Regions from separate parts of the Fictibacillus sp. 23RED33 genome, predicted to be linked through region 2. Evidence: riboswitches for the same ligand, from Rfam matches in the RefSeq annotation. Region 2 holds a riboswitch; each other region holds the start of a gene.

Region 1 (8,269 bases), on a different contig from region 2:
CACAAAAAGGGAAGATAACCTATAAAAATTGTACAAGCACGACTCGTCATATTTCGAACTTTGTCCCGATATGATGTAGAGAGAGCCTGACAAGCACAGGCTTATCAAGCGGAAAGGGAGTTGGAAGTTATGAAAACTGCAGGTTCTTGGTCTCATTCGTTAAAATTTCTTTTGTTCAGTGCAGTTGGTATTTTCATGTTCTTCATTCCGATCACAGTGAAAGGAAAGTCATCGATCCCACTCGATCATCTTGTAACATGGGTGAGAGATACAGCGGGTGAAGCTGTACCGCTTTATGCATTGCTCGTCATATTGCTCGGTGCTGTTTATCCGTTCTACAAAAAAACGTGGAACAAAGACCGAGTCATGACCACCTTCTCATTGCTAAAAGTTGTGGGACTCGTTGCAGCTGTCCTACTTTACTTTGAATGGGGTCCGAGCTGGTTAAGCGATCCGAACATGGGACCGTTCTTATTTGAGAAACTCGTGATCCCTGTTGGGTTGCTCGTTCCACTCGGCGCTGTCTTCCTTGCCTTTATTGTAGGATATGGTCTGATGGAGTTTATTGGGGTGCTCGTGCAAAAGATCATGAGACCTATCTGGAAAACGCCGGGCAGGTCAGCGGTTGATGCCGTCGCTTCATTTGTCGGCAGTTATTCGATCGGTCTACTCATCACGAACCGCGTGTTTAAAGAAGGAAAGTATACGGTGAAAGAAGCAGCTATCATTGCAACTGGTTTCTCTACCGTTTCTGCAACGTTCATGATCATTGTGGCAAAAACGCTAGGTCTGATGGAAATGTGGAACACCTACTTCTGGACGACGCTTGTGGTAACTTTCTTAGTAACGGCAATCACAGTGAGACTTCGTCCGTTAAGCAGAATGGATGATACGTATTCTGGTGGGGAAGGTCAGCCGGAAGAAGAGGTGAATGAGAAATACTTGCAAACGGCTTGGCGAAACGCGATGGATTCATCTCAGAACGCCCCTGCATTCTTGACTAACATTTGGTCTAATTTAAGAGATGGCTTTCTGATGGCGATGAGTATATTGCCTTCCATTATGAGTGTCGGTTTAATCGCCCTTTTGTTGGCAGAATACACGCCTGTCTTTGACTGGCTGGGTTACGTTTTCTACCCGATCACATGGGCGCTGCAGCTTCCCGACGCTATGCTTGCGGCAAAAGCGGCTTCCATCGGGGTTGCTGAAATGTTCCTGCCTGCACTCTTAGTAGCTGAAGCGGCACTTGTAACGAAATTCGTAATCGGCGTCGTATCCGTAGCTTCCATTCTGTTTTTCTCAGCTAGTATTCCTTGTGTGTTGTCTACAGAAATTCCGGTGAGTGTGCCGAAGCTTGTGCTGATCTGGTTCCAGCGCACGGTGCTGGCGTTAATCCTAGCGACTCCACTGGCTTATCTGCTTCTATAAAAAAATAGATTCGTAAGGGTGCTGCTGAAGTGTTTCGGCAGCACTTTTTTATGTTATTTAGTAATCTAGAACTATTTTCTAAAATTATCAAAATATATCTTTATTTTCCCAGTTGTTATTGTATGATAATGAAGCAGTGATATGAATGGAATGGGGAGAAGAAAGAGTTGAAAAGGAAATTAGGTTCATTATTTTTAATGGCAGTATTGGTGTTAAGCATTTTTCCTTTTACTAGTTTTGCAAACGATGACTTTCCGAGGTATGAGAGTTTATCAGTAAGTCCGCAACAAGCAAAAATAAACGAACAGGTTGGGTTTGATCTTTATGCACCTGATTCTGCCTATTTTATGCTGGAAGCGCGTCTCACGTATCTGTCTCCGCAGGGAGAAGAGCATGTAATTGAATTATTGGGTCCAGACCATTGGAGTGGACAGTTTACAGCTACTTCTTTAGAAGACGTAGGTACGTGGCAGCTTCAAAGTATTTATCTATACGATGACAGCTATAACAGTAGTACGTTTACACGTGAACAAATAGAGCACCCTGAAGATTACGACTTTACTATATTAAATGAAGTGCAAGAAGTAGATGTAACAGCGCCAACTGTGGATGCAATTGCGTTTGAAAAAGAACAAGTACAAGCCGGTGATTTTACAAAGGTTACTGTAACAGCGAGTGATGATACAGAAGTAGAATGGATAACTCTTGGGCTTTATAATACAACTGGACGAGGAAACAATCACGTAACTGATTTTATAAAAACAGAAGATGGAACATTTGAAGCAACGTGGTGGATTCCGCAGTTTACAGACCCTGGTGAGTGGAGAGTGGACTGGATATATGCTGGTGATGCAGCAGGCAATCAGTATAATTGGGACGATTATATGGGTGAATACCCAACATTCTTTGACACCATTCAAGTGTTAAATGACAATCCTGACAATACAGCACCAACGGTATCAAGCATTCAATTTGTGAATGAAAGCGTAGAAGCAGGCAAAGATAATACCATTCAGCTTGTAGCAGAAGATGACGTCTCTGGAATCAACTTTCTTTCAGTAGAATTGAGAAATGAAATGGGACAACGACTTTATATAGATGGAATCTATCCAAATGAAGAGGGTTCATGGTCAGCCGATTTTGTCGTTCCATCTTATATGAAAAATTCAACGTTTAAAGTATGGAATGTATACACACAGGACAATGCAGGAAATGTTGATCATCAGTTTTATGAAGAAGAGTATCCAGTTGGATTTGATACATTTTTGGTTGTAAACGATAACGACGATGTGAATGCACCAATGATTGAAAGTGTAACATTTGAAAAAGATTCAATGGTTACTGAAGATTCCAATACAGTAAGAGTTGCGGCAAGTGACGATAACAGTGGTATCGAAAGTATTGAGATTTACATGACGAGCCCTACCGGTAAAGCAGAAACGAGCACAGCCCTTTTTCCTAACGATGAAGGCATCTTTTTAGGGGAGTTTACAATTCCGCCTTACACTGAACCAGGTGAATGGAGAGTTTCTAAAATTATCGCTAAAGACTTTGCAGGTAATGTTTTAGATAATGTGTATACAGCAGAAAACTATCCAATTACATTTGATACGTTTTCTGTAGAAAACACGGAATTTGATTTTACACCTCCAACAATTAATAAAGTGATTTTCCATACACCAGAAGTAAAAGGTAACGAAGAAGCAAAACTTACCATTTACGCTGAAGATTCTCAAACCGTACCAGCATATATAGAAGTTGAATTAGTGAGTCCAAGTGGTACTCAGATGTTAAAAGGAAGCTCTGATTATTTGGATGAAAGCGGATTGATGCACATCTCAATATCAATACCTAACGATGCTGAGTATGGAGATTGGTTTGTAAAGAATATAAAAGTTATAGATTTAGCCGGAAACGAAGCGAATTATTCATACAGTAGTGATGACTATCCATCTGAATTTGGTAAGCTTTTTGTAAACAACGATAAGATTGCTCCAAGCATCCCTTTTGTTAATGAAGTTAGCGATAATACTACTATAATAACGGGCAATGCAGAGCCGCTATCAACAATTACTGTTTTAGTAGGTGGAGAGTTGTTGGCAAAAGGCCAGGCGACAAAAGATGGTGCTTTTACCATTGAAATCCCATCACAAAAAGTAGGAACTTTATTAACAGTAAGTTCTGCTGATGCAGCGGGCAACGAGTCAAAAGTTGTAACTATTACAGTTTCAGATAAAACTGCGCCTAAAGCTCCAACCATTGTTAAAGTGACAAAGGAAATGATTGCAGGGATGGCAGAACCTCAATCAACTGTTACAGTTACCGATCAGGTAGGAAAAGTGATTGGTTCCTCTAAAGCAGATGAAAAAGGAAGCTTTGTAGTGAGATTCATCAAACAAAAAAATCATGCCGTTTTGTTTTTGAATGCAATAGATTCTGCCGAAAACAAAAGTGATAGGGTAGAGATTTATATTAAGGAAGCTAGAAAATAGATAAATACCAGTCTGAGTATTTTACTTCGACTGGTTTTTTTGTACCTTATTTTCTGCAACTGGTTGTTATGAAAGCCCTTTATCGATAGAATAGTAGTATATAAAATTAAATAATCATTACCACTAGGGGTGCCTTTGTTAAGGCTGAGATTAAAGTGAACTTTAAGACCCTTGGAACCTGATTTGGTTAGAACCAGCGTAGGGAAGTGGTGTGTGGATCAGATACTACGCTATAAATTCTTAAAACTGTGAAACCACCTCTTTGCTACATAAAGGAGGTGGTTTTTTATTGTGGAAAAACAGCTTCATGTAATTACTACGGGAAGGCAAAGTGATGAAGAGTTGGTTAAGATAGCGAAACTCATTCATCCGTACATCACGGCGCTGCATGTACGAGAAAAAACAAAGTCTGCGAAAGAACTCAGTCATCTTATCCATCTTCTGCAGAAAGCTGGAGTGCCTCCCTCTAAAATTATCGCAAATGATCGGGTGGATGTAGCGCTTTGTACAGGTATAAAAGGTGTTCAGCTGACACATCACAGTTTAGATGTGTCACAAGTGCGAAGAGCTCTGCCTGAAATGATGCTCGGCTGCTCTGTCCATTCTGTTTCAGAAGCACAGGATGCTGAACAAAACGGCGCCGACTTCATCATGTATGGTCATATTTTTAAGACTTCTTCCAAACGTGATGCGGAGCCAAGAGGGTTAGATCAGCTTCAACGTGTGGTAGATCAAATCACAATTCCGGTCATCGCGATCGGAGGCATTACACCAGAAAACGTACGGAATGTCATCGGAACAGGTGCATCTGGAATCGCCGTAATGTCAGGCATTTTAGAAGCGGAATCACCACTAAAAGCGGTGAAGCTGTACAAACAACAACTGGAGGTGTGGGATGCGCACAACGTATGATGCCATCATTATTGGAGGCGGCGTGATCGGCTGTTCCATCGCCTATGAGCTTTGTAAACGAAACAAACGTGTGCTGCTTCTTGAAAAAGAAACAATTGGGAGCAGGGCTTCAAGTGCTGCAGCTGGCATGCTCGGTGCAGAGATGGAGTTTGAGACCAATCATCCACTCTATCTGCTCGCAAAAGAAAGTCGGGACTCTTTTACCCCTTTATCACAGGAGCTTTTCGATGTTTGTGGGATAGACATTGAACTGATCCAGAAGGGGATTTATGAACTCGCGTTTACAGAGGAAGAAGCGGATGATTTAAAAAGAGAAGCGGCCAAGCGTCGAGATCAAGATGAAGAGGTTTTCTGGCTTTCAGCTGAAGAACTGATCATAAAAGAACCCGCATTATCCTCACTTGTAAAGGGAGCTCTCTATTTTGAAAAAGATGCTCAAGTGTCACCTGTTAAGCTTACTCGAGCCCTATATCAGTCCGCAAAAATTCTCGGTGCCGAGATAAAAGAGCATACCGAAGTGGTTAGGCTTCTCCAAACCAACAACAGAGTCACAGGTGTCGTAACAACGAAGGAAACGTTTCATGCTGATTCCGTCATAGTAGCTTGTGGGGTGTGGAGCTCAGATATCGAGCCTTCACTAAAAATGGTGCCTGTAAAAGGGGAATGTCTTTCCTTTAAAACACAGCGTCTACTACTCACAGGTACGGTAAAATACAAAAATTGTTACCTCGTTCCAAAGCGAGAAGATCGAATTTTTGTTGGCGCGACAAGTACATCACACGTCTTTAATGAAGAGGTTACATTTTCAGGTCTATTTGAATTGATGGAGAAGGCAAAACAAATCGTTCCTGAACTAAGTGGTGCTCATTTTGAAAAAGCATGGGGAGGCATCAGGCCCCAAACGCTATCCGGTCAACCCTATATCGGTCCTTCTCCACATAAAGAGGGGCTCATTCTTGCAACGGGGCACTATCGAAACGGCATTCTGCTTTCCGCTATAACTGGAAAAAGGATTGCTGACCATATTGAAAGCGAGGTATATCATTCGTGAAACTTATGATAAATGGAGAAGCGGTCATGGTGCCAAATTCTTTGCAGTCGATCACAGATCTGCTGAAGCACCTTAACTTACATGACCAAGTGGTGATTGCGGAAGTAAACGAAGAGATCATCAATAATCAAAAACAAAGTGAAACTCAAATAAAAGAAAACGACAAGATCGAACTTGTTCGATTTGTTGGCGGAGGTTGATTGTATGTTAAACATTGGACACTATTCCTTTTCATCTCGATTACTTTTAGGTACAGGCAAATACCCGGACTTTAAAACACAAAAAGAAGCGGTAGAAGCTTCTGGTTCTGAGATTTTGACGTTTGCAGTTCGTAGAATGAACATCTTTGAAGAAAGCCAACCAAACTTTTTAGAGATGCTTGATCTGAAAAAATACACATTGTTACCGAACACAGCAGGTGCGAAAACGGCAGCAGAAGCGGTACGCATTGCAAAACTGGCGAAAGCATCGGGATTATGTGATATGGTAAAAGTAGAAGTCATCGGATGCGACAAAACGCTGTTGCCGGATCCAGTGGAAACGCTTAAAGCCACAGAAGAGCTATTAAAAGAAGGGTTCATCGTGCTTCCTTATACGTCAGATGATGTGGTCCTCGCGAGACGATTAGAAGAGCTTGGTTCACATGCAATCATGCCTGCCGCTTCTCCAATCGGTTCCGGGCAAGGAATTATTAACCCGCTCTATTTAAAATTTATTATTGAGCAAACGAAGGTTCCGGTTATAGTTGATGCAGGGATCGGTAGTGCGAGTGACGCGATGATTGCGATGGAGCTCGGAGCAGACGGTGTGCTATTAAACACAGCCGTAGCGGGTGCGAAGGATCCTGTAAAGATGGCCCTTGCAATGAAAATGGCGGTAGAAGCTGGAAAGTTAGGGTATGAAGCGGGAAGAATCCCGAGAAAAGAAACGGCAACAGCGAGCAGTCCTTTAGAAGGGTTGAGTGTGAAGTGAATGAGCGTTATTCAAGACAGGAATTATTTAGCCCGATCGGTATAGAAGGGCAATCAAAAATTCGAACAAAAAGCGTGCTCATCGTTGGAGCAGGTGCCCTTGGAGCAGGAAGCGCTGAAGCTCTTACTCGTGCAGGGGTAAAACGGATTGTTCTTGTTGACCGCGATTACGTGGATTGGACGAACCTTCAGCGTCAGCAGCTCTATTCGGAAGAAGATGCAAGAAAACAGCTGCCAAAAGTAGTCGCTGCAAAAAACAGATTGAATCAGATTAATTCTGAAGTAGAAATTCAGGCACATGTGATGGACATGGGGATTGAGGAAGCAGAAGAACTGATCTCGGGTATCGATCTGATCATGGATGCGACCGATAATTTTGAGACGCGGTTGTTGATTAACGATTTGGCGCAGAAATATAAAGTTCCGTGGATTTATGGAGCGTGTGTTGGAAGCTACGGAATTTCTTACACGATTTTACCTGGAGATGGACCGTGTTTGAACTGTTTGCTTGATAAGATTCCGGCGAACGGACAAACATGCGATACAGCAGGAATTATCTCTCCAGCTGTACAGATGGTCACCGCTTATCAAACAGCCGAGGCGTTAAAGATTTTAGTTGAAGACTATGCATCTATCAGGAAAAAGATCGTAACATTTGATACGTGGACCAATCAGCACGTTCAATTAGGGATAGGAAAAGCGAAGAAGGTAGATTGTCCATCTTGCGGAGCTAACCCAACATATCCTTATTTAGAAAAAGGCGCTGCATTAAAAACAGCTGTTCTTTGCGGTCGGGATACTGTTCAAATCCGTCCCGCTCATGCTGTTGAAATTGATTTACAAGAGATGGAGAAAAGATTATTGCCACATGGTGACGTTCGCTGTAATCCTTATTTACTGGAGCTTCAAAGTGGCAGTCACCGCCTCGTTCTTTTTAAAGATGGACGTGCACTTGTTCATGGAACGAAGAATACGACAGAAGCGAAATCTCTGTATCATAGATTTATAGGGTAAGAATTTTGTATAATGAAGTATAGGAGGTGATTTGATTTATGGAGTTTTTTGATCTGCTGTATCAAACGGACGCATTAGTTTTATCCATTAGTATCGCACTAACGTTCATTATAGCTAAGCAGCTTTCGGTCGTTCATCGATCTCTTGTTCATAGATCAAATCACCATGTGAAGCAGGACAGGCTATGTTACGAGAAGAGAATGACCGACTCTCACCTCGTTCAAAACTATTGCTTCATTCGAGACGAGATCGCACGGACAATGTTTAGAAAAGAAACGCCAGATGATAAAGAAGGGCACGTTTACTCCTTGTTTGCTTAGATTTTTTTAAAAACAAGGAGGAACAAATTTGAAGAAATATATATCCATTCTTTCATTGCTAGCGATTTTTCTATTATCCGG
Region 2 (8,269 bases):
GAAATGGTCGGGCGCACTGACGTTTTAACAGTTGGAGATCGTGCGAAAAATCACTGGAAAGCGAAGCATCTCGACTTATCAAAGCTTCTTTATCAAGCAGACGGTATTCGTACGAAACAGACTTTTCAAAATCATAAGATTGATCAATCACTCGATATGAATGAGATATTACCGAAACTGCAGTCTGCCTTAGAAACGAAGAAGGCTGTTTCATTCAACCTTCCAATTAAGAACACGAATCGTGTAGCAGGTACGATTGCTGGTAGTGAAATAACGAAACGATTTGGTGAAGAAGGTCTTGCTGAAGATACTGTAACGCTTAACTTTACCGGATCTGCTGGACAAAGCTTTGGAGCATTCGTGCCACGAGGCATGACTCTCTATCTGAACGGTGACAGTAATGACTATTTCGGAAAAGGCTTATCAGGAGGCAAATTGATTGTTGCACCTCCTAAAATGGCTGAATATTTAGCTGATGATAATGTCATCTTAGGAAATGTTGCTTTTTATGGAGCAACGAGTGGTGAAGCTTACATTAACGGCTTAGCTGGAGAAAGATTTGCAGTTAGAAACAGTGGGGCTAACATTGTTGTCGAAGGAATCGGAGACCATGGCTGTGAATATATGACTGGTGGTCGAGTAGTTGTCCTTGGAGATGTTGGAAAGAATTTTGGAGCAGGTATGAGTGGAGGTATCGCTTATATCTACACACATCAGCCCCTTTTATTAAAACAATTGTGCAACAAAGAAGGTATTGAGTTTGAGAGATTAATGGATTCTGAAGAAACAGAAACAGTCAAGCAGATGATTATTAATCATTTTTCATACACTCAAAGTAAAAAAGCTTCAGCAATCCTTCAAAACTGGAAAGTAGAACAGTCACATTTTGTGAAAATCATTCCACATGATTACAAAGAAATGATTAAGAAAATAGAAGAAGAGAAAATAGCTGGATATTCCGAAGATGAAGCGATTATGAACGCTTTTGAAGCAGGTTCAAGCGCAGCGAAAGCAAGTGGCAGACCTGGACCGACAAAATTAATCCTGAAATAAATTGAGATGAGAGGAGAGATTTTAAATGGGAAAACCAACCGGATTTTTGGAATACCCGAGAGAAGAAACGATAGAGAGAAAGCCTCTCCAACGTCTTAAAGATTGGAAAGAGTATACAAAAAAACAACCAGAAGATATGTTGAAAAGGCAAGGCGCTAGATGCATGGATTGTGGTACACCTTTTTGTCATATTGGTATCGAGATTAATGGGGCTGCTGCAGGCTGCCCTATTAACAATCTGATACCTGAGTGGAATGATCTGGTTTATCGCGGAAAATGGAAAGAAGCGCTTGACCGTTTAATGAAAACAAACAATTTTCCTGAATTCACAGGACGGGTTTGTCCTGCTCCTTGTGAAGGATCATGTACAGTTGAATTAGCTGGACCTGCTGTAACCATAAAGAACATTGAAAAAGCAATTATTGATAAAGGGTTTGAAAACGGCTGGATCCAACCTAGGATTCCAGAAAGAAGAACAGGAAAAAAAGTCGCTATTGTTGGTTCAGGACCAGCTGGACTTGCTGCTGCTGACCAGCTGAACCAAGCGGGTCATTCTGTTACCGTTTATGAGAGAGCAGACAAAGCCGGCGGATTGTTAACGTATGGAATTCCCAACATGAAGTTGGATAAAGATGTTGTGGAAAGAAGAATCAAATTATTAAGACAAGAGGGTATTGATTTTATTCTTAACACAGAGGTGGGAAAAGATGTTACCTCTGAGGAACTAAAGAATCAATATGATTCTATAATTCTATGTACAGGTGCACAGAAACAAAGAGATTTAACTCTTCAAGGAAGAGAAGCTCATGGTGTTCATTTTGCTATGAACTATTTAACACAAGCAACGAAGAGGCTGTTGAACATCGAAGTTTCTGAACCACTTATTGATGCAGAAGGTAAAAATGTAATCGTAATTGGTGGTGGCGATACTGGTGCTGACTGTGTGGCAACGGCTCTTCGACAAAAGTGTAAGAGTGTAGTTCAATTTGGTAAGCACCCTAAACTTCCTGATGTGCGCAGTGATGCAAACATGTGGCCAGAGCAACCTAACATTTTCACAATGGATTATGCCTATGAAGAAGCTACTGCTCAATACGGACATGATCCAAGAGAGTACTCCGTTCAAACGAAAAAAATCGTATCAGATCATAATGGTCGATTAAAAGAACTTCATACGATTCAGATGAAAAGAACATCAGATGATGCAGGAAATATGGTTTTTGAAGAAATTCCTGGATCTGAAAAAATCTGGCCAGCTGATCTTGTTTTCATCGCGATCGGTTTTGAGGGTACAGAACTGCCAGTCTTAAAAGAATTTGGTGTTGAAGTCAAACATAACAAAGTAGATGCTAAACATGGTGACTATAGAACAAATGTAGATGGAGTATTTGCAGCAGGTGATTCTAGACGTGGTCAAAGTTTAATCGTTTGGGCGATCCAAGAAGGACGTGATTGTGCACGTCAAGTGGATCTATCGTTGATGGGAAGTACGGTTTTGCCTTAATACTTTTTTCCATGCTACAATAAACTCCAAAAGCCAAAAGCTTTTTATCTATGATAAAATAGGGCTTAGGCTAAAACAATTCTTTTATTTATAAGGAGTAGACGCATGGAAAAAGTACTTATTTTTGGACACAAAAATCCAGATACTGACACGATTACATCAGCTCTCGTTTACGCTGACTTGAAAACTAAATTAGGACAAAACGTAGAAGCTATTCGCCTAGGTGAGATCAATGGTGAAACACAATATGCATTAGATTATTTTAAAGCTGAACTTCCGCGTTTAGTTGAACATGTCTCTGCTGAAGCAAACGCGGTAATCTTAGTTGACCATAATGAACGTCAACAAAGTGCAAATGACATTGACAAAGTAAGAGTATTAGAAGTTATTGACCATCATCGTATCGCGAATTTTGAAACAAGCGATCCTTTATACTATCGTGCTGAACCTGTTGGCTGTACAGCTACAATCTTAAACAAGATGTACAAAGAGAAAGGCGTTCAAGTTGAGAAGAACATTGCCGGACTTATGCTTTCTGCCATTATTTCTGACTCATTGTTGTTTAAATCACCTACTTGTACAGAAGAAGATGTTGCCGCAGCACGCGAGCTTGCTGAAATTGCTGGTGTAGATGCGGAAAAGTACGGTCTAGAAATGCTAAAAGCAGGTGCTGACTTAAGTGATAAATCTGTTGAAGAATTGATTTCACTTGATGCTAAAGAATTTAATATTGGTGAAAACAAAATTGAAGTTGCTCAAGTGAATACGGTTGATGCTAGCGATGTATTAAAGCATCAAGAAGACTTGGAATCAGCGATTACGAAAGTGATTGCAGACAAAGGTCTAGACCTGTTTATGTTTGTGGTAACAGATATTTTAACAAATGACTCGACAGCGTTAGCTCTTGGTAAGAGATCACAATCTGTTGAAGAAGCTTATAACGTTAAATTAGAAAACAACACAGCCATCCTTAAAGGTGTTGTTTCTCGTAAAAAACAAATCGTACCTGTTTTAACAGAAGCGATGAGCAAATAAATGAAGATTTTAAAGGGTAATGCCATACTACGGCTTTGCCCTTTTACTTTGTTATACAAAGGTCGTGTTTCTAAAAATAGTTGACAATCTAAAAGAGACTGCTATCATTTAAGACAGAAACCAACTATATAAAAACGAACCACTAGGGGTGCCTTTTATAAGGCTGAGATCAAAGTGCGACTTTGAGACTCTTAGAACCTGATCTGGATTATACCAGCGTAGGGAAGTGGTGTTGCGGAGTCTTTATTCCTGTTTTGAATTCTCCATATACAACCACTTTCTTAGCTGAGAGTGGTTTTTTTGTTGGATAAAACAAGGAGGATTCATATGAACACATTTACTGATATCTTGCGAGAAAGAGCGGCTTCTATTTGGGAAGCGAACCTTCAACATCCATTTGTGAAGGGAATTGCAGATGGTGACCTTTCTTTAGAACGGTTTAGGTACTATGTATTACAAGATTCGTATTATTTATCTCATTTTGCAAGAATACAAGCGATGGGGGCTGCAAGAGCTGAGGATTTGTATACGACTTCTAGAATGGCAGCACATGCACAAGGTACAAATGACGCGGAGTTAGGACTTCATGAGACATTTATGAAACAGCTTGGAGTGACAGAAGAAGAACTAGCTGATTTTGAACCTGCTCCCACTGCTTACCATTATACATCTCACCTTTACCGAGTTGCAGAGTCTGGAAGTTTGGGAGAAATTATCGCAGCCATTCTGCCTTGTTATTGGATCTATCAAGAGATTGGTGAAACATTCAAAGGGGCGACACCACAAGAACCCATCTATCAAGAGTGGATCGCTGCATATGGCGGTGAATGGTTCACAGAACTTGTACAAGAGCAGATTGATAGACTGAATCAATTGGCTGAAAAAGCAAGCGATGTAGAGAGAAATAAGATGATTCAACATTTCTTGATCAGTTGTCAGTATGAGTATTCCTTCTGGGAGATGGCTTATACATTGGAAAAATGGCCGATTCCATTCAGCCTGACCACGTCGACGATCGGGAGTGAAGGGTAGTATGCAAAAGGGGTTAAAGTTAACGGATATCCTTGTAACAATCGTAATCTCTATCGCATTTGGCATACTGTATAAGATTTGGGGACCTCTATATTATGCCGTAAAACCGTTTGGCCTTCACATCGATCAGTTGATATATGGGATGTGGTTCATGGCGGCGACCGTTGCATTCCTAATCATTCGAAAGCCTGGAGTTGCCTTATTGGCTGAAATTGCTGCTTCTTCAGGAGAATTTTTGATGGGATCTGAATTTGGACTTGAAGTGTTACTATACGGACTCATTCAAGGATTGTTTGCAGAATTTATCCTATTCGCATTTCGTTATAAACGATTTGATCTTTTCGTCATCTCACTTGCTGCACTAGGTTCATGTGCAGGATCTTTAATCATGGACTTTTACAAAGGATATATCGGTGATCTTTCAACATGGAATCTAACATTATTTATCGTATTTAGAATAATCGGTTCTATCTTGTTTACAGGATTGTTTGCCGTTTCTATCGCAAAAGCTTTAGAGGCTACAGGTGTGACGAATTTAGTACGATCTTCGTCAAAAAAGGATCATGAAGCGTTAGATCAATAACTGAGGTGGTTGGATGACAAGCGTAACTTCTGTGAGAAATCTGAGATTAAAGTTTCCGGACGAATCAAAATTGCTGTTTAGAGATATGAGTTTGTCTATTAATCGTGGTGAAAAAGTGCTTCTTCTTGGCACCTCTGGATGTGGCAAATCCACATTGTTGCAGGTTCTGTCTGGACTCGTACCACGAACAATTGATATTCCTATGAAATGTGATGAAATACAAATCCCTGATCAATGGGGATTTGTATTTCAAGATCCTGATACTCAGTTCTGTATGCCTTATGTTGATGAAGAATTAGCATTTGTTCTTGAGAACTTGGAAGTGCCTCGAGAAGAGATGTCTAGCAAGATTTGTTCTTTATTAAAAGAGGTTGGTCTTGAGCTTGAGAACATTCATACACCGATTCAACATCTATCTGGTGGAATGAAGCAACGATTAGCGATTGCATCTGTATTAGCACTGAAACCAGATGTAATATTTTTAGATGAACCAACTGCTTTTATTGATGAAAAGGGTACAGAACAAATTTGGGAAACGGTAAAAAGAATATGGAAAGATAAGACGTTGATCATTGTTGAACATAAAATTGAGAAAATCCTAGATTTTGCTGATCGTCTCATTGTATTTACTCCAGATGGAGAAATTCTAGCTGATGGAAACACTTCAATGGTCTTTACTCATTATAAGGAAAAGATCAAAGAGTTTGGAATTTGGTACCCTGGTGCATGGGATGATTATAAACGAGAACCAATCATGAATAACAAGAAAGAACTTTCAAACACCATGAAGTTACAGATTTTCAAAGGATATCGAAACAAAGAAGTTAAGATCGTGGTAGATCACTTAGTGATCCATTCAGGAGAATGGGTCACTATAATGGGTGAAAACGGAGCAGGAAAGAGTTCAATATTATTGGCTCTGATGCAGCTCATAAAAACATCTGGAGACTATTTTATCAATGATGTACCTATTCGAAAAACGAAAGACATCTCTGGACTTCTTTACCTCGTATTTCAGAACCCTGAATATCAATTTTTAACAAATTCAGTTCACGATGAAATAACCTATGGATTAAAAAACGACCAAGAAATTGAATCCGATGTAAAAGAGATACTCTCTTCTCTGGAGTTGACAAGCAAAAAGGAGCAACATCCTTATCAATTATCTGTTGGTCAGAAGAGACGTCTAAGTGTGGCCACTGCTTTTTTACAAAAGCCAAATATTTTACTTCTTGATGAACCAACTTTTGGTCAGGACTCTTTAAACACGTTTAAGATTTTGGAAATGATCGAACAAGAGCGTCAAAAAGGAACGATCATTCTCATGGTCACACATGATCATCATATTACCGAACGTTTTGCAACACGGTTATGGGAGGTACAGAACGGTAGAATTGTAACTAATCTTCAACTCAATAAAGGTGGTAACGTACAGAGGGAGATTCTGCATGAATTCATTATTTAGTGGGAAGTACACTTGGTTACACAGCATAAATCCATCTCTAAAACTACTAACGATATTGGGTCTGTTCATATTAGCCATCAACATTCATTATCTTAACTTTATGGTCGGTTTTTCTTGCGTGATCTTAACATTGTTTATATTCGGTACAGGATATTCTTATAAACAATTACTCTTACTATCTCTGCCCTTTTTGTTTGTTTTTCTTTCAACTTCTTCTTCCATGATTCTATTTGGAAAGGGAGAAACGATCTTGTTTAAATGGGCATATATTCAAATATCAGAGGAGAGTTTGATAAGAGGCATTCATTTAGGATTTAGAGCTTTATCATTTGCGATACTTGGATTGATATTTGCTTTAACTACCAAACCAGTTATGCTGTTTTATTCTCTCATGCAACAACTTAAACTGCCTCCCAAGTTTGCTTATAGTTTTATGGCGGCCATACGATTGATTCCTATCATGATTGAGGAATACCAGATCATTATGAATGCTCAAAGGGTAAGAGGATTAGAACAAAAGAATTATTTTCTAAAAAGAATGCAAAGGCTTGCGATTCCTTTATTATCACAAAGTATTCGCAGAGCTTATCGAATAGCCGTATCAATGGAAGCAAAACGATTTCAATCAAACAGAAAGAGGACCTTCTATTATGAGGTCGGTTTTTCAAGAAATGATCTAATATTCTTATGCTATTTTCTTGTTCTGATAGGAGTCGCCTATCTTTTTTCTAACCATTTTCCATTCCTACCAAATACGGATGTGAGATATTTATCTGATTGAGAGACTGAAACTATATTCCTTCAGTCTCTTTATTTCATTAAGGTGATGTTATCATTTTGTTTCATCAGCACGGTATGTCTGCCTTCTTTAATCTTCAAATATATAGCGTTAGATACACGAAGCTTCTTACCATTCTCAAAAAAAACCATGTAATGTGGTTCTGTTACGAATGAATCTCCGATGCTAATTACTTTATCCGTTCTTTCCTTTTTAACGATGAAACCTCGATACTCACTTATATTAAATTCATCCTTTAAATAACCAGACCATGCAAAGAACAACAGAAATCCCGCAATAAATGTACAAACGGTCGAGCTTACTTTTTGCATTTTCTCACCTCAGTTTTGTTTATGACGAAAGAAGGAAAAATAATAGAAGGGTTTGCATCAAATTGATCTAATACTAATGAAACAATAAAATTACCTTTTTTCTTTTTTAATCAACTTGTTATGCCATGAAGTGAGCAATAGCAATGCGAGGAATGAACCGAGTAGCGTAAGTGTCATGTCCCATTGAGCATCCCAAATATCTCCTTGAGCACCAACAAAGTCTTTTGTTTCACGTTTTGCTATCTTGCCAGCGAGCCATTCAGCAATTTCATAGAGTGCTGCTATTGCCAACGTAATACTTATTGCAATAAATTGGACCCATTTTCCTAAACGCAAAGGTGTATTTAAAAGCAGAATCTCGCGTATAACAATCGCCAACAAACCTTTCATAAAGTGGCCAAAGCGATCATAGTGATTGCGGTTCAAATCATAGTGCTGCTGCAGCCAATCGAAAAAGGGAACGTCATCATAGGTATAATGTCCACCT
Region 3 (8,269 bases), 670 kb from region 2:
CTGTACATACTAGCATAAATCGGTTTTTTTTCAAACTACAAATCATCAGACACTATTTTATCACAAAAATGTCTCAGAAAAAATCATTCAATAGGTTGGTTTTTTTGGGAACTGAAACCTTTTTCTTCTAAAAAGCGTCTAAGCGAAAAAGGGGGTATCACGATATGTGGAAAAAATGGAAATTGTGGGTATTTGTTGCTGTACTTCTGTTGAGTGCATGCAGCAGTGAGAGCAGTTCGAAAAGTGATAAAGCTATAGATCAAGATAGTGGTGGGAAACAGTCAGAAGCCAAGGTAGAGAGTTCATCAGAAGAGGGAAGTAGGAATGGTGAATCAGATAATGATAAAGCGGAACAGCAACTAAAAAACCAAAGGAAAGTAATTTATAACGCTGATCTCATGATCGCAGTGGATAAATTGCAAAGCTCGATGGAGACTGTTCGAGAAACGGCAGAGAAGACAGGCGGATATATGGTTGAGTCTACTACTAGTATAGGTGAAAAGAATGATGAATCTGGTGTGATGGTTGTTCGTGTGCCGATGAAAAGTTTTCGTGTGTTTTTAGATGATGTTCGAAGTTTAAGTAAAGGAACACCACACGAAAATGTTACTGGAGAAGACGTTACAGAAGAATATGTTGATCTGACTTCACGGTTGAAAGCAAAGCAACAAGTTAGGGAACGTCTTGAGGCTTTTATGAAGGACGCACAGAAGACAGAAGACTTATTAAAGATATCTGGTGACCTAGCTGCCGTACAAGAAGAGATAGAACAGGTAGAAGGGCGCTTAAACTTTTTGAAAAATCAAAGTGATTACTCAACGGTTACGATACAATTTGAAGTGAAAAATTTAAAAGCGCAAGAACTTCAAACAGAAGGGTTAAATACGTGGGCAAAAACGAAGGTGCTTTTTATGGATACGGTAAACTTTTTAATGTCTGCGATTTCATTAATTGTAGTGAGTATTTTAGGATTAGCACCGATTTGGCTGATTGTAATTATTGTGGTTTATGTATGGTGGCGGAGACGAAAAACAGAACAAAAGAAAAAGCCGGAATCACCGACAACTATGTCTTAAGAGATATGTGTTAACCTGTCAGTAACTGGGACGTCAGAAACACCCTCTGCAGCACGGATGATCCGTTTGCTGAAAGGGTGTTTTGGCTTTTACGGCACCTTTTAAGTGGTGTGCCGTTTTAAAGCACTAGCTGAGAAACGCTTTGTATTCTGCGCTTAATTTCATAAAACGTTCTTTATCTTTTGTATCCAAGGCAATGTCAATTTCTCTCTCATAATACGCTTTGTAATAATTGTGAAGGGCCTCATCTAATACCATTTGGGCAATAAGGCTGAAGGCAAATGGGTCTCTTTTTTGTTGTTTGTATTGCACCATCTCATTTTGGTTCTTGTTAAAAGAAGTGTTTTTGTCTTTCATCCTGTTTCCCTCCTTAAAATTATCTCCCTATCCAATTAACCTTTTATGTTTCTAGGTTTCTACTAGTATACTGAGCAAGATGCCTAATGACAACCATTTTATTTGAAAATTCTGAAAAAATTATACATTGTATCTAAAGTGCTATGTTTTCACCACCTTTTGGGAAAAATGTTAATGATTTGTCATTTTTATTTCTGTTCGCTGCTCTTTGTTACAATTGTTTAAATTCTATTTTTTTTATGTTGTAATAGTGTGTTAGTTATTATTTCCCCGTATTTAAAGATGGTTAAACTTTTTGAAACACGTAACCTAAAAATAATTGACATTGTTGTTTATGTATGAGTAGGATTGTGTTAACTCAATAATGTCATTTTCGCTAGGGGTGCTTATTTTAAGCTGAGAGAAGGTTGTGACCTTCGACCCTTTGAACCTGATCCAGTTCATACTGGCGTAGGGAAGCGGTGTGGATAACAGTTTCCTTTATGAAATGAAATTTTAAGCCACCCGCCAATCAGCGGGTGGCTTTTTTTGCATTAGGAATTAGGAGGTAGATGAATATGGGACAACTGATAAAGGTAAGTAAAGCACTTACGATTGCAGGATCAGATAGTGGCGGTGGTGCAGGTATTCAGGCTGATCTAAAGACGTTTCAAGAGTTAGAGGTGTATGGTATGTCGGTCCTTACGGCAGTCACTGCACAGAATACGACAGGCGTTCAAGGCGTATATCCAGTTTCTATAGAAGGTTTAGAAGCTCAGTTAGTGTCTATAGGCAGTGACTTGACGCCGGATGCGATAAAGACTGGAATGCTCTTTTCAGGTGAATATATTGAGAGAACAGCTTATATGATAACTAAATTCGGATGGGAAAACGTAGTGGTCGATCCAGTTATGATCGCAAAAGGTGGGGCTACATTGTTAGGAGAAGAAGCATTACATGCTATGAAAACATGTATGCTACCGCTAGCGAAGATCGTCACACCAAACATTCCTGAAGCTGAAGCATTAACAGGTATAACGATAAACAGCAGCGAGGCTAGAGAAGAAGCGGCAAGAGTTTTGTTTGATTCGGGTGCTGATCATGTTGTAGTAAAAGGCGGACACTTTGGAAACGGTGAATTTGTTTCGGATCTGGTATTTAATGGCATAGAGATGATTGAACTTGTAGAGAAGCGGATTCAAACGAAAAATACTCACGGAACGGGTTGTACGTTTTCAGCAGCATTGGCTGCAGAGCTTGCATACGGGAAAAAGGTCGATAGTGCGATCGTGCATGCTAAGAAATATATACAGACCGCAATTGAACATGGAATCGATGTTGGTTCAGGTCATGGACCGGTCAATCATTTTGCCTATAGGAGGATTGCACATGAACAATACTAGGATACAAGAATGGAAAACGTTTGTTTCACAGATTAGAGCAGAAAAGCCACTCATTCATCATATAACGAATAATGTCACCATGAACTTTCTGGCCAATGGAGTCCTCTCAGCAGGAGGGAGTCCAATGATGGTGCATGACGCATGTGAAGTTGAAGAAGCTGTAGGGGTTGCCGATGCGTTAGTCCTGAACATTGGAACAATAGATGAAGCTTCAGCAAAATCTATGATACTCGCACTTCGTAAAGCATTTTGCGCTGAGGTTCCAGTTGTCCTTGATCCAGTAGGAGTAGGTCTATCATCATTCAGGCAAGAGCTCATAAAGAAGTTATTATTTGAATATTCAGAATTGAAAGGGGTCAGACCCCGAACAATTCTGACAATTTGCGGAAATGCTGCGGAAATGCAGTTTCTGGCTGAAGGGGCTTGGGAAGGAAAAGGTGTGGATGGTGATTTGGCGACCTCTGAAGATGATCTGATCAAGCTTGCGGGTGCTGCGGCAAAGCAAACAGGCTGTCTTATCGCCATGACTGGAAGTAAGGATGTTATTTCAGATGGTGAAAAAGCTATCGTGCTTTCTCATGGTGATCCGATGCTTTCCTATGTCACAGGTACAGGATGCTTTGCTACCTCAATGGTAGCTCTATATCAAGCCAATCTGAAAAAAGAAGTCACAAAGGAGACAGTAAACATGCCAGTCTTAGAACGAACCGCATTAGCTATATTAATGCTTACTAAAGCGGCAGAAGAAGCTGTTAAAACTGCTCAAGGACCGGGAAGCTTTCAACAAAATCTTCTTGACCAGCTTTTTCAGTTAGAGACTACCCATGAAATATTTCATGAAACAATCCACTGGCAAGATCACATGTTGAAGGAAGGGGCAAATAGATGAGAACCAAAGCTAAAACACGTTTAGAACAAGATCTATCACTTTATTTTGTAGCTGGAACGATGAACTGCAGTTCACCAGAAGATTTTTATCGTATTCTCTTGCAAGCGATCGAAGGCGGGATTACTGCCTTTCAGTTCCGGGAAAAAGGTGTGAACTGTTTAAGTGGTCAAAATCAGTTAGAAATGGCAAAACGTGCAAAGGAAGTTTGTCAAGAACATGATGTTCTTTTTATCGTGAATGACGATCTAGACTTGATGAAGGCGGTTGATGCAGATGGCCTTCATGTTGGTCAGACAGATGGAAAGCTGGATATCATACGCCGTGAAACAGAAGGTAAACTATTAGGTGTTTCGGCACATACTCTAACTGAGGCAGCGGATGCTATCAAACATGGTGCGGATTATATCGGCGCAGGTCCGATCTATCAAACGTCCACAAAACCTGATGCGAAGATTCCGGTAGGAGTTGATTTAATCAGAGAACTTCGCAGCAACCAGATAAACGTCCCACTTGTTGGGATCGGTGGAATCACACTTGAAAACGCGAGTAAGGTCATTGAAGCAGGTGCTGACGGTGTTGCAGTTATCTCAGCAATCAGTGGTGCAATAAATCCTACATCCGCTTCCGTTAATCTGCTTCATTCTATCCATCGTGCAAAAGAGAATCGTAAGTGAAGATTTCTGTCCAAAAGATTACTGTAATGGCGATGTTGGTCGCAATTGGGACAATCTGTTCTCATTTGTTTTGGATTCCTGCTGGGGTGGCAAAAGCGTTTCCCGTTCAGCACGCGATCAACGTGATGGCAGGTGTGACACTTGGACCCATTCCGGCAGTTATTATAGCTTTTAGTATCGGCTTGTTGCGTAACTTATTTGGAATCGGTTCATTGCTTGCTTTCCCAGGAGGAATGATCGGGGCATTTGTAGCAGGGTACCTTTATAAAAAGGGAAGAAAGTATGTCTTTGCCGTTATAGGCGAATGGATAGGGACAGGGATCATCGGAGCTATTATAGCAGTGCCAGTAGCTACAGTTTTTCTAGGAACAAAAACTGGCGCATTCTTTTTTGTCACTCCTTTTTTAGTCAGTTCAATTGTGGGTGGAGTAATCGGTTTGTTAGTCATCCGTGTACTTCATAAAAATGCTGCAGCAAAAAACTGGCTAAGATCGAACCAAGAAAAATCTGTATGAAGAAATGCACCAGATAGGCCTCCACATCGTACACTATGTACTATCAACCGGTGAATAGGGGGCCGATATGATGAAAAAACGTCCAAAACGCTGGGTGTATACAGAAATGGTTCTCATGTTCTTAGGGCTACTTTTGGCTATTTATAACGGTAAGACTTGGGAAAGTCCAACTGTATTATTTTCAATCTTGATGGTGATTTTTATTTTTCGGGCAGTAGAGCGAAAAATATTTAATCAAAAAACGGAATTTTGGTTGAACGCAGGAATGGCCACGGTCTTTTTCATCCTTGGAATCGGACCGTTCGTATAAGGAGTATAAAAAGAAGCAGGCTGAAGAGAAGTCAGTCTGTTTTTTTTGTTTCTTTCTATAGGCAAACGTATATTTTTTTCAAATCTTTGACAAAATGACGTGTAACGTAATAAAATAATTTTACGTAAAGTTATATTTTTACGTCAGGCCAAATAATGAAGTGAGGTGATGAGAGTGAATAGGAATCAAAGTATGCCAGAGACGTTTATTGTCACAGAACCAGAACAAGCAGCTGCGCTATTGCATCCTGTAAGATCTGAGCTCATAAGTTTGTTAAAGGAGCCGCGTTCTGCGACAGAGCTATCAAAAAGAATGAACGATTCCGCTCAAAAAATGAATTATCATCTTAAAGCACTTGAAAAAGTAGGCCTTGTAGTACGTGCAGGCACAAGGAATGTAAGAAACCTTGTAGAAGTTCTATACGTAAGTGTCGGCCGTTCGTTTTTATTGTCAGATTCACTAGGTCTCTCTGCTGACACGATGAAAAAGCTCCAAGATCAAACGGCTCTTGCTCATGTGTTATCACTCACTGAGAAGATCAAACGAGATGCCATTTCCTTAATGGAGCAGTCGGAAGATGAAGAGATACCAAGCGCAGTGATGGAAATGGAACTAGCACTTTCCAACGTTGAACACCGCAATCTTTTTTTGCAGGAATATGCAGATATGCTCACCACTCTCATTCAAAAACACCACAAACCGAACGAAGAGAATGCAAAGATGTACTACGTTTCAATGGCGATGTATCCAAAACCTGAAGGAGGCGGCACAACGTGAATAAGGAGAATAAAAGTACGGTTATCCCAATCAATCGCGAAGCAGCAAGTGATGATACTAACATCATTCCTATGAAAACAGAAGTACAGGTTACAGAAACAGAAACGGTACAGGAACCAGCTAAAATTATTTTTATCACATCAGGATTTGGAAAAATACATGTTACACCAAAAACAAATACAAACCCGATGGCAATCGCAGCCTAACTAGGAGGAAAACAGATGAATCTAATTCCAATGGTAGTAGAATCTACAAATCGCGGAGAGCGGTCTTACGATATTTACTCACGCTTGTTAAAAGATCGAATCATTATGCTGGGGAGCGCGATCGATGATAACGTAGCAAATTCCATCGTTGCTCAATTACTCTTTCTAGCAGCTGAAGATCCTGACAAAGACATCTCCATCTACATCAACTCACCAGGAGGTTCTGTTACTGCGGGGCTAGCGATCTATGACACGATGCAATTCATTAAACCCGATGTTTCGACTATCTGCATCGGCATGGCGGCTTCAATGGGAGCTGTTCTCATGGTAGCTGGTGCAAAAGGCAAGCGTTATGCGCTTCCGAACGCAGAAGTGATGATACACCAGCCGTTAGGTGGAACACAAGGGCAGGCATCAGATATGGCGATTCACGCGAAACGCATCTTACAAACACGCGAGTTGTTGAATAAGATCATTTCTGATCGATCCGGCCAGCCGATTGAAAAGGTGGAAAAAGACACAGACCGTGATTATTTCATGTCTGCAGAGGAAGCATTAAAATACGGGATCATTGATAAAGTGATCGAGAAGATCTAGAAATAGAATAAGAGCAAGGTAAGAAGCCAGCCATGAAACATGGGCTGGCTTCTTGTATGGGGTCAGTCCCCAAACAATTTATTTCCCGTGTTGTTTTGAGATTTTCTTCGCGGGTGTTTGCTTCATTTTGAATGTAAAATACGTGCGATTTCGTTTTGATCCATCTGAATATGGTAATCTAATGTAAGTTACATAATTTAAAAGTGTATGAGCTTTTAAAGATAAACGAAAGAAGGAATGAAGGATGTCAGCTCCAACAGGCAAGTCGATAGATTCATCTTCTAACCAACAAAAAACGATCTATTCCATTCTTTTTGCCATAAGTTTTGTGCATTTATTAAACGATTCCATGCAGGCTGTTATACCAGCTATCTTTCCAATTTTAGAGAAATCAATGAATCTGACTTTTACTCAGCTTGGATGGATTGCTTTTACTTTAAACATCACATCTTCCATCATGCAGCCGGTGATTGGTTGGTATACGGATAGAACAACTTCACCTTATATACTCCTAGTTGGAATGATGGCGAGTTTAGTAGGTATGCTGGGGATCGCGTTTGCGGATTCCTTTTATATGATTATCATTTCAGTTATTGGTATTGGTTTAGGCTCTGCTGTCTTTCATCCTGAAGGGTCTAGAGTCGCTTATATGGCAGCTGGAAACCGTCGAGGACTAGCACAATCCATCTATCAAGTCGGAGGGAATACAGGGAGCTCACTGGCCCCTGTGATGACTGCGCTCGTTTTCGTACCGCTCGGACAGTTCGGAGCTGTATGGTTTACTTCGCTAGCGGCTATCGCTATCTTCGTATTGTTTTATGTTTCCGGCTGGTATGCCAAACAGCTTGTTCATTTCCCGCGTGTTCAAAAGCAAACCGGTGAGAAAAAGAAAATTGATAAGAAACGAAAAAACCAAGTTATCGGAGCGATGGCACTGCTCGTCTTTTTAGTTTTTGCACGTTCTTGGTACTTCTCTGGAATCGGCAACTATTATCAATTTTATTTGATCGATGATTATGGACTTACTATTAGACAAGCACAAATCTACTTGTTTGTTTTCATGGCTTCAGGTGTACTTGGAACTTTCTTTGGAGGACCAATCGCAGACCGGTTAGGAAAACGAAACATGATCTTTTGGTCGATGGTCGGGTCAGCACCACTCGCTTTACTTCTACCCCACGTAGGGTTATGGGCTGTTATTCCTTTGTTTTTCTTGATCGGCTTTATCTTGAACACAAGTTTTTCGGTGACTGTCGTATATGCCCAAGAGCTTGTACCTGGTAGAATCGGTATGGTATCAGGTTTGATCGTTGGTCTGGCGTTTGGTATGGGAGCCCTCGGGTCGGTAGTGCTTGGTAAGGTCGCTGACGTGACGAGCATCTCAAACACGATGTTCTTGATCAGCTTCTTACCGTTAGTCGGATTGTTAACGGTCATGCTGCCTACAGATAAGACTCTTGAGAAATGGTCTTCTGGGGTCTGACCC
Region 4 (8,269 bases), 290 kb from region 2:
CCTTTTACGCAAGTAGAAAAAGGAGCAACGATCTCTGTCGTTCTTTCTGATGGCCAAGAAGAATCAGAAGAGCCTCCTGCTGAAGAGGAACCACCCGCCGAAGACCGTACAGTGACAAAGGATATCGAAGTTAAGCTAGATAAGAAGGACAGAAGAGAACCAGTTACAGTAAGAATTGTATATTCCGATAAAAACGCTTCAAATGAAGTTTTTGTTGAAGAACAGATTACAGACAAAAAGAAATATCAGCTGCCTCTGACGATCGCTGAGGGAGGTTCTGCTTCTTACGTTGTATATATCAACGGAAAAGAAGAGGAATCTGAGACGATAAATTATGATGATGCTAAAAGTGCTAACGCAAGAATGAGTAATGATAATAATGATGATGAGGAAGGGGACGATGGTGATTAAGCATGCCTGAAGGAAGAATTGTTAAAGCGCTCGCTGGTTTTTATTACGTTAAGGAAAATGGTAAGGCCGAAGTTTTCCAATGCAGAGGAAGAGGTAATTTTCGCAAAAAGAAAGTAAATCCATTGGTAGGGGACTGGGTAGAATACGAGTCAAGCAACATTACAGATGGATACATTCTTGATGTGAAGGAACGCAAAAACGAGCTAGTTCGTCCTCCTATCGCGAACGTAGACCAAGCCATTCTAGTTTTTTCAGCTACTGAACCGGATTTTAGCACGCTTTTATTAGATCGCTTCCTTGTTCATATTGAAGCGAACGATATCTTACCTGTTATTTGTATCTCAAAAATGGATCTTATACAGAAACCTGAAGAGATCGAGGAAATCAACCATTATATAGAGGCTTACAAAACATTAGGTTATGAAGTCATTCCAACTTCGACAAAAACAGATGATAGTCTTGAAATGTTCTATCCACTTTTCAAAGATAAAGTTACCGTTTTTGCAGGGCAGTCTGGAGTTGGTAAATCTTCCCTTTTGAATGCGATCAATCCAGAGCTTATGCTTGAGACAAATGAGATTTCAAGCCATTTAGGCCGAGGGAAGCACACGACTCGTCATGTGGAACTCATTCTCTTTGGTAATGGCTTAGTTGCTGACACGCCTGGGTTTAGCTCGCTAGATTTCTTAAATATTGAAGCGGAAGACTTATCGATGTACTTCCCAGAAATGGACGAGCTTCGAGGCGATTGCAAATTTAGAGGGTGCTCACATACGTCTGAACCGAAATGTGCAGTTAAAAAAGGGGTAGAGGACGGAGTCGTTCCAAAGTTCCGCTACGACCATTACGTAAGTTTTTTACAAGAAATTAAAGATCAAAAACGGAGGTACTGATGATTAAAATAGCTCCATCTATTCTGTCGGCTGACTTCTCAAGGTTAGGCGATGATATAAAAGCTGTAGAAGAAGCGGGTGCGGATTATATTCATGTTGATGTGATGGATGGCCATTTCGTACCAAACATCACGATCGGACCACTGGTTGTTCAAGCGATCCGACCTGTTACAAAACTTCCGTTAGATGTACATCTCATGATTGAAAATCCAGATCGATACATTGAAGAATTTGCAAAAGCAGGTGCAGATATTATTTCTGTGCATGTTGAAGCATCACCTCATCTACATCGAACGGTTCAACTCATTAAACAACAAGGTGTAAAAGCGGGTGTGGTGATTAATCCAGCAACACCAGTCGATTCTATCAAACACATAATACAAGATGTTGACCTTGTGTTGTTAATGACTGTTAATCCTGGGTTTGGTGGACAAGCATTCATAGAGAGCGTAGTGCCCAAGATCAAAGAGGTGTCCGATCTCGTACAAACACAAGGATTGAACGTTGAGATTGAAGTTGATGGCGGTGTAAATCCAGAAACAGCTCGTCTTTGTGTGGAATCTGGTGCGAATGTATTAGTTGCTGGTTCTGCCATTTATGGGAAGAAAGATTTAAAGGATGCAATAAAAGCCATTCGTGGTGTATAATTGATTAAAGAAAATTAAATAAGCAACCACAGGGGGAGTCCTTTAAAGGGCTGAGAGGGGAGTGTTCTCCCGACCCTTTGAACCTGAAGCTGGATCATACCTGCGTAGGGATGTGGAGTCGTATGACTTTTTGAATGTATATCTAAAAAGCAACCGAGCTCACATGCCGGTTGCTTTTTTTGTTTTTCTGTTAGCATAGAAAATAGGGGGTTATCATGTATGAAAGCAAACAACATATCATTATTAACAGAAATCGCTATCATGTCAGCTTTATCATTGATTTTAGGCTTAATTAAATTTGCTGGTCCTTGGCCACAAGGTGGTTCTGTTTCGTTAGAGATGGTTCCAATCTTTTTAATGGCTTTTAGAAGAGGGCTAAAGGCAGGGGTGCTTACAGGCTTAGCTGTAGGACTGCTTCAGCTTCTTGTGAACCCTTACGTTATTCATCCAGCACAGATGATCTTAGACTATCCGTTAGCGTTCGCTCTAGCGGGCGTTGCGGGGGCATTTGCGCCGTCTATCACTCAAGGTGCCAGCAAGAGAACGTTCTTGATGGTTACAGGAATTTTCGTAGGTTGCTTGTTAAGAACGATCTCACATGTATTATCAGGAGTTATATTCTTTAGTGATCTAGCAGAAGAGATGAACATATGGCTCTATTCGTTCTTATACAACGGATCGTTCATGGTCGTTATTTTCGGGATTACTGCTCTAGTCGTTATACTACTAACAAACACAGCTCCTAAACTACTGCACGCTGCTCATAACGGTCGCCATCAAGCAGCATGAAGATAAGCATAGTTGCAGGAGGTCCGGAGCATTTGATTCCTGATTTGAAGCCATATGATCTATCAACGGATCATATTTGGATCGGTGTCGATAGAGGAACCCTCTTTTTATTGAGAAATGATATCTTTCCACAGTATGCATTTGGTGATTTTGATTCTGTTTCTGATGATGAGAGAAGAAGTATAATGAACTCTTCGATAAAAGTGAATCAATACCGATCAGAAAAAGATTCCACTGACATGGAGATCGCATTAGAGTGGGCGTTGAAACAGAATCCAGAACAAATTCTCATATTCGGTGCGACTGGTGGAAGGTTAGATCACGAACTGATGAACATCCAACTTTTATTTAAAAGTCGGAGTAATCTTGCAGATGTAAGGATTAAGGATACAAGGAATGAGATCTCACTTCATCTACCTGGATGTTATGAAATTGAGCAAGATCACAGATACTCATATATCTCATTTCTGGCTCAAAGTGAAGAAGTGACAGGTATCACCTTAGAGGGATTTAAATACCCGTTAGACCAAGCTAAACTTCAGGCTGGTTCATCGTTATGTGTTTCCAATGAGCTTGTAAATAAAAGTGGTACTTATTCTTTTGACTCCGGCATAATATTGATGGTAAAGAGCCGTGATTAAAAAATCACGGAATACAGGCCCCAAAGCACCTTTTTATAAAAAGGGGAATAAAGTATTTATTGTTTAGCTCTTATCATTTTTTATGGGCCTGGAGGAGGGGTAAGATGAAATTTTATACCATTAAACTTCCTAAATTCTTGGGAGGCTTCGTACGTGCCGTCTTAGGTTCTTTCAAAAAAGGATAACAAACAAAAAAAGCGCTTGTGCGCTTTTTTTGTTTGTTTTTTGAATATTTGGTTTCGTGTATAGTCGGTTTCTGTGAAAGTAGTTGATTTCCGCTCCAGGTTGCACGCTTTCCATGGGGCGAACGGTGAGCCTCCTGCCGCTTTGCGCCATTAGGAGTCTCCACCTGACCGCTTCAAGTTTGTCTCTCTGCTCCTGCGTCTACAAGTTTATGCTAACGAAGTGAACTTCCTCGTCGCATGCCTTGCGAGAAGCACCTCATGTTGCAGGCAGGCAACCTTACGCTCCAATCAACTTGCCTAAGATGAGAAAAAGAAAATACCCAAAAAGCAACAATCATTTAGAAAGAGTCTTTTAAAAGAGAATAATTTTAAGATTGGATGATTTACTGTCCAGTTTAAAGAAAATACTGTCCACTTGAATCTATTTTGGTCATCAAAGCGCTTTTTGGACAAAGAAAAAAACAGCAGCGGTTGCTGCTGTTTTTATTTATACACGTTCAACTTTGCCAGATTTAAGGGCACGAGCAGATACGTATACGCGTTTAGGCTTTCCGTCCACAAGAATACGAACCTTTTGGACGTTAGCTCCCCAGCTTTTCTTTGATTTGTTCATTGCGTGAGAACGCTTGTTACCAGTTTTAGGTCCTTTTCCAGTAATAAAACATTTACGAGCCATGTAGGTGAACCTCCTTTACAGCAAAAAAGCTTTGCATCAATTCAATCGTATGTTAAATACTAAATAATATTAGCATGACTTCAGTAGCAATGCAACATATTCGTAAAAGGTTTTCAAGTAAATTTCCTTGACAATACTATTTACATAGTGTGAAATGTAGTAGTCCTTTCAAAATAGGCTGATGTATAGTAAAATATTTGTTAGCCATTTAACAAATTAAAGGGGGATATAAGCATGTCCATTGAAATGAAAACAACCTATGGTCAAATTGATATTTCTAATGAAGTAATTGCCACTATAGCCGGTGGAGCAGCAATTGATTGTTACGGAATTGTTGGCATGGCATCAAGGAAGCAATTAAAGGATGGAATAACTGAACTTTTAGGACGTGAAAATTTCTCCCGAGGGATCGTTGTTCGACAAGAAGAGGATGAAGTACATATTGACATGTACATCATCGTTAGTTATGGAACAAAGATTTCTGAAGTGGCTCATAACGTTCAGAACAAAGTGAAATATACCCTGGATCAAATGCTTGGTTTGGCGGTTGACTCAGTCAATATCTACGTTCAGGGTGTCAGGGTGACAACCCCTTAGTTAGGAGGAAGTTTTGTGTCTTTAAAAGTATTAGATGGAAAAAAGTTTTCAAAAATGGTACTCGAGGGTGCTTCAAACTTAACACGGAATGCAGCAATGGTCGACGCACTTAATGTTTTCCCTGTACCAGATGGTGATACAGGAACGAACATGAACTTAACGATTACTTCTGGTGCAAAAGAAGTAGAAAAAAACACGTCTAGTCAAATTGGCGCTGTTGCCAGTGCTTTTGCTAAAGGCTTATTAATGGGAGCGCGCGGAAACTCTGGTGTTATTCTTTCACAGTTGTTTAGAGGATTCTCTAAATCAATCGAAGGAAAAGAGACGATTAACGCTGCTGAATTTGCCAATGCATTTGATAAAGGTGTAGAAACTGCTTATAAAGCAGTTATGAAACCAGTAGAAGGTACGATTTTAACTGTAGCTAAAGACGCTGCAAAAAAAGCAGTTAAAGAAGCTAAAAAATCAGACGATATTCTATACATTATGAAAGAGCTTGTTAAAGAATCGAAAGCTTCCTTAAACCGTACTCCTGATCTACTTCCGGTTCTAAAAGAAGTTGGCGTTGTTGATTCTGGTGGACAAGGGTTAGTCACTGTTTATGAAGGGTTTTTAGCTGTACTTGAAGGCAAAGAGCTGCCGAAAGTATCTGTTAACGCTCCTTCGATGGGTGAACTTGTTAACGCCGAGCATCATAAAGCACAGATGCACATGAAGACGGAAGATATCCATTTCGGATATTGTACAGAATTTATGGTAAGGTTCGAAGAAAAAAAGATCAAAAACAATCCATTCGATGAGATCAACTTCCGTAATGAGTTAAGTCAACATGGTGATTCTTTGCTTGTTGTAGCTGATGAGGACGTTGTAAAAGTTCACATCCATACGGAGCAACCTGGTAATATGCTAACACTTGCGCATCGTTACGGAAGCTTGATCAACATCAAGATCGAAAACATGCGTGAGCAGCACTCAGCGATTCTAGAGAGCGAGAATGAAGTGATTCCTTCCTACTCACAATCTACTCCTACTCCTGAGAAGAAAAAGGAATATGGTATCGTTACGGTTGCTATGGGTGAAGGCATCGAAGAGATGTTTTCATCAATGGGTGCATCAGTTATCCAAGGTGGACAAACGATGAACCCAAGTACTGAGGATATCGTAAAAGCAATTTCTGAGGTTAACGCAGAGAAAGTGTTCATCCTTCCGAATAACAGCAATATCATCATGGCATCTGAACAAGCTGCAAGTGTTGTTGATGAAGAAGTTGTGATCATCCGCACAAAAACAGTGCCACAAGGTATCGCTTCTATATTAGCTTTCAATCCTTCTGCTGATATGGCAGAGAACGAAAAGAAGATGAACGAAGCCATTACTTCTGTTAAGTCAGGCCAAGTTACTTATGCAGTTCGTGATACATCTATCGATGGTGTTGAAATTGCTAAAGGTGACTTTATGGGAATCTCAGAAGGAAAAATTCTAACTTCTAAGACAGACAAACAAGAAGTAACGAAAGAACTACTCTCAAATATGCTCGATGAAGATTCAGAGATCGTTACGATCATCTATGGTGAAGATAGCTCTGAGGAAGAGGCACAGGAACTTGCTGAATTTATTGAAGAAAAGTATCCCGATGCGGAAGCTGAAATTCATAACGGTAAGCAGCCGATCTATTCATTCATCTTATCAGTAGAGTAAAAAATGAAAAGTATTCTCTCTTAAACTTAAAGTGTGATAAAGTTAAGGGGGAATACTTATTTTATTGGGAAAAAACGCAACTTGAAGGAGAACGTCATGAAATATAAAAGTGTATTTGATATTATCGGTCCCATTATGATAGGACCTTCTAGTTCACATACAGCCGGCGCTGCACGAATCGGACGAGTAGCGAGAAGCCTTTTTGGCAGGAAACCCAAATACGCAACCATCTCATTCTATGGCTCTTTTGCTAAAACCTATCGAGGTCACGGAACGGATGTAGCGATTGTTGGTGGAATCCTGGATTATGACACGTTTGATACTCGAATTGTGGATGCGCTTACAATAGCGGAACAAGAAGGTATCGAGGTCACGATGACTGCTGAGGATGCTATAACGGACCATCCAAACACAGCTCGTGTTATTATTGGCGATAACGACGATAAAATTGAAGTAGTTGGAATTTCGATCGGTGGCGGGAAAATTGAGATTACAGAACTGAACGGTTTTGCGTTACGATTATCTGGAAATCATCCCGCTCTATTAATCGTTCATAATGATAAATATGGAGCGATAGCAGGAGTGGCGAACATATTAGCAAAACATGAGATCAATATTGGTCATATGGAAGTTTCAAGAAAAGAAAAAGGGAAAGAAGCATTGATGGTTATTGAGATCGATCAAAATGCAGATGAGATCATCATAAACGAACTAAATTCTCTCCCGATTGTTCAACAAGTAGTAAAGATACACGATTAAGAGGTGAGAAGTATGTTTCGTAATGTAGCTGAATTAATAGAATTAGCGGAATCAAAAAAATGTAAGATCTCAGAGATCATGATTCAGCAAGAAATGGATGTTACTGGACGCTCGAGAGATGAAGTTCTAGGATTCATGGATCGAAATTTAAGAGTGATGGAAGAAGCTGTCCTGCGCGGAATTACTGAAGATGTGAAATCTCATTCTGGTCTAACAGGCGGAGATGGAAAACTTCTTCAGAACTATATTAAAACTGGAAAGTCTCTATCTGGCGAACTGATGCTTGATGCTGTAAGCAAAGCGATGGCAACGAATGAAGTGAACGCGGCGATGGGTACGATCTGTGCTACACCTACCGCAGGATCTGCAGGTGTCGTTCCTGGCACTCTGTTTGCGTTAAAAGAAAAATTAAATCCTACCAGAGAACAAATGATTGAGTACCTGTTTGCTGCAGGTGCGTTTGGTTTTGTTGTAGCAAACAACGCCTCTATTTCTGGAGCCGCTGGTGGATGCCAAGCTGAGGTAGGATCTGCTACAGGAATGGCTGCAGCGGCGATCGTCGAACTTGCTGGTGGGTCTCCTTCGCAATCAGCAGAAGCGATGGCGATTGCACTAAAGAACATGCTAGGACTCGTTTGTGATCCTGTTGCGGGATTGGTCGAAGTTCCTTGTGTAAAACGAAACGCAATGGGTGCAAGCAATGCTATCGTAGCAGCTGATATGGCACTTGCCGGGATCGTTAGCCGTATTCCGTGTGATGAAGTGATCGATGCGATGTACAAGATTGGTCTTTCAATGCCGTCTGCACTGCGTGAAACTGCACTTGGAGGCTTAGCGGCTACACCAACAGGAAGAGAGCTTGAAGCAAAAATCTTTGGCATCCCGCTAAACGAGAAGTAAAGATGTTGAATCAATCCATAACAACAGTAAATGGCATTGGAGAGAAGAAAGCTGAAGAGCTCGCTAGCATGGG

What was found. Region 2 has a riboswitch for thiamine pyrophosphate ahead of tenA (thiaminase II). Riboswitches for the same ligand answer to the same signal wherever they lie in the genome.
Region 1: it holds a riboswitch for thiamine pyrophosphate, as region 2 does, so the genes downstream of both, tenI (thiazole tautomerase TenI) here and tenA (thiaminase II) in region 2, are expected to answer to the same signal.
Region 3: it holds a riboswitch for thiamine pyrophosphate, as region 2 does, so the genes downstream of both, thiD (bifunctional hydroxymethylpyrimidine kinase/phosphomethylpyrimidine kinase) here and tenA (thiaminase II) in region 2, are expected to answer to the same signal.
Region 4: it holds a riboswitch for thiamine pyrophosphate, as region 2 does, so the genes downstream of both, thiT (energy-coupled thiamine transporter ThiT) here and tenA (thiaminase II) in region 2, are expected to answer to the same signal.

What each region holds. Positions count from the first base shown of each region.
Region 1 covers NZ_JACZDX010000007.1:42,835-51,103, reverse strand. Annotated here, with positions in the region: gene IHV09_RS18415 (YjiH family protein) at 130-1,428, shown strand; gene IHV09_RS18410 (Ig-like domain-containing protein) at 1,596-3,920, shown strand; TPP riboswitch at 4,036-4,142, shown strand; gene tenI (thiazole tautomerase TenI) at 4,212-4,832, shown strand; gene thiO (glycine oxidase ThiO) at 4,816-5,883, shown strand; gene thiS (sulfur carrier protein ThiS) at 5,889-6,083, shown strand; gene IHV09_RS18390 (thiazole synthase) at 6,088-6,855, shown strand; gene IHV09_RS18385 (MoeB/ThiF family adenylyltransferase) at 6,852-7,868, shown strand; gene IHV09_RS18380 (hypothetical protein) at 7,907-8,188, shown strand; gene yidC (membrane protein insertase YidC) at 8,217-8,269, shown strand, end outside.
Region 2 covers NZ_JACZDX010000001.1:1,360,742-1,369,010, forward strand. Annotated here, with positions in the region: gene gltB (glutamate synthase large subunit) at 1-1,053, shown strand, start outside; gene IHV09_RS07065 (glutamate synthase subunit beta) at 1,079-2,557, shown strand; gene IHV09_RS07070 (manganese-dependent inorganic pyrophosphatase) at 2,663-3,592, shown strand; TPP riboswitch at 3,727-3,834, shown strand; gene tenA (thiaminase II) at 3,920-4,624, shown strand; gene IHV09_RS07080 (ECF transporter S component) at 4,626-5,207, shown strand; gene IHV09_RS07085 (ABC transporter ATP-binding protein) at 5,221-6,672, shown strand; gene IHV09_RS07090 (energy-coupling factor transporter transmembrane component T family protein) at 6,656-7,453, shown strand; gene IHV09_RS07095 (hypothetical protein) at 7,483-7,782, opposite strand; gene IHV09_RS07100 (DUF2238 domain-containing protein) at 7,873-8,269, opposite strand, start outside.
Region 3 covers NZ_JACZDX010000001.1:690,464-698,732, forward strand. Annotated here, with positions in the region: gene IHV09_RS03695 (DUF4349 domain-containing protein) at 165-1,076, shown strand; gene IHV09_RS03700 (IDEAL domain-containing protein) at 1,203-1,433, opposite strand; TPP riboswitch at 1,802-1,907, shown strand; gene thiD (bifunctional hydroxymethylpyrimidine kinase/phosphomethylpyrimidine kinase) at 1,991-2,815, shown strand; gene thiM (hydroxyethylthiazole kinase) at 2,802-3,704, shown strand; gene thiE (thiamine phosphate synthase) at 3,701-4,378, shown strand; gene thiW (energy coupling factor transporter S component ThiW) at 4,381-4,893, shown strand; gene IHV09_RS03725 (hypothetical protein) at 4,961-5,203, shown strand; gene IHV09_RS03730 (winged helix-turn-helix domain-containing protein) at 5,378-5,980, shown strand; gene IHV09_RS03735 (hypothetical protein) at 5,977-6,186, shown strand; gene clpP (ATP-dependent Clp endopeptidase proteolytic subunit ClpP) at 6,202-6,783, shown strand; gene IHV09_RS03745 (MFS transporter) at 7,028-8,266, shown strand.
Region 4 covers NZ_JACZDX010000001.1:1,072,202-1,080,470, forward strand. Annotated here, with positions in the region: gene pknB (Stk1 family PASTA domain-containing Ser/Thr kinase) at 1-411, shown strand, start outside; gene rsgA (ribosome small subunit-dependent GTPase A) at 414-1,304, shown strand; gene rpe (ribulose-phosphate 3-epimerase) at 1,304-1,951, shown strand; TPP riboswitch at 1,973-2,079, shown strand; gene thiT (energy-coupled thiamine transporter ThiT) at 2,171-2,740, shown strand; gene IHV09_RS05645 (thiamine diphosphokinase) at 2,737-3,381, shown strand; gene spoVM (stage V sporulation protein SpoVM) at 3,486-3,566, shown strand; gene rpmB (50S ribosomal protein L28) at 4,054-4,242, opposite strand; gene IHV09_RS05660 (Asp23/Gls24 family envelope stress response protein) at 4,477-4,839, shown strand; gene IHV09_RS05665 (DAK2 domain-containing protein) at 4,855-6,537, shown strand; gene sdaAB (L-serine ammonia-lyase, iron-sulfur-dependent subunit beta) at 6,634-7,296, shown strand; gene sdaAA (L-serine ammonia-lyase, iron-sulfur-dependent, subunit alpha) at 7,309-8,196, shown strand; gene recG (ATP-dependent DNA helicase RecG) at 8,199-8,269, shown strand, end outside.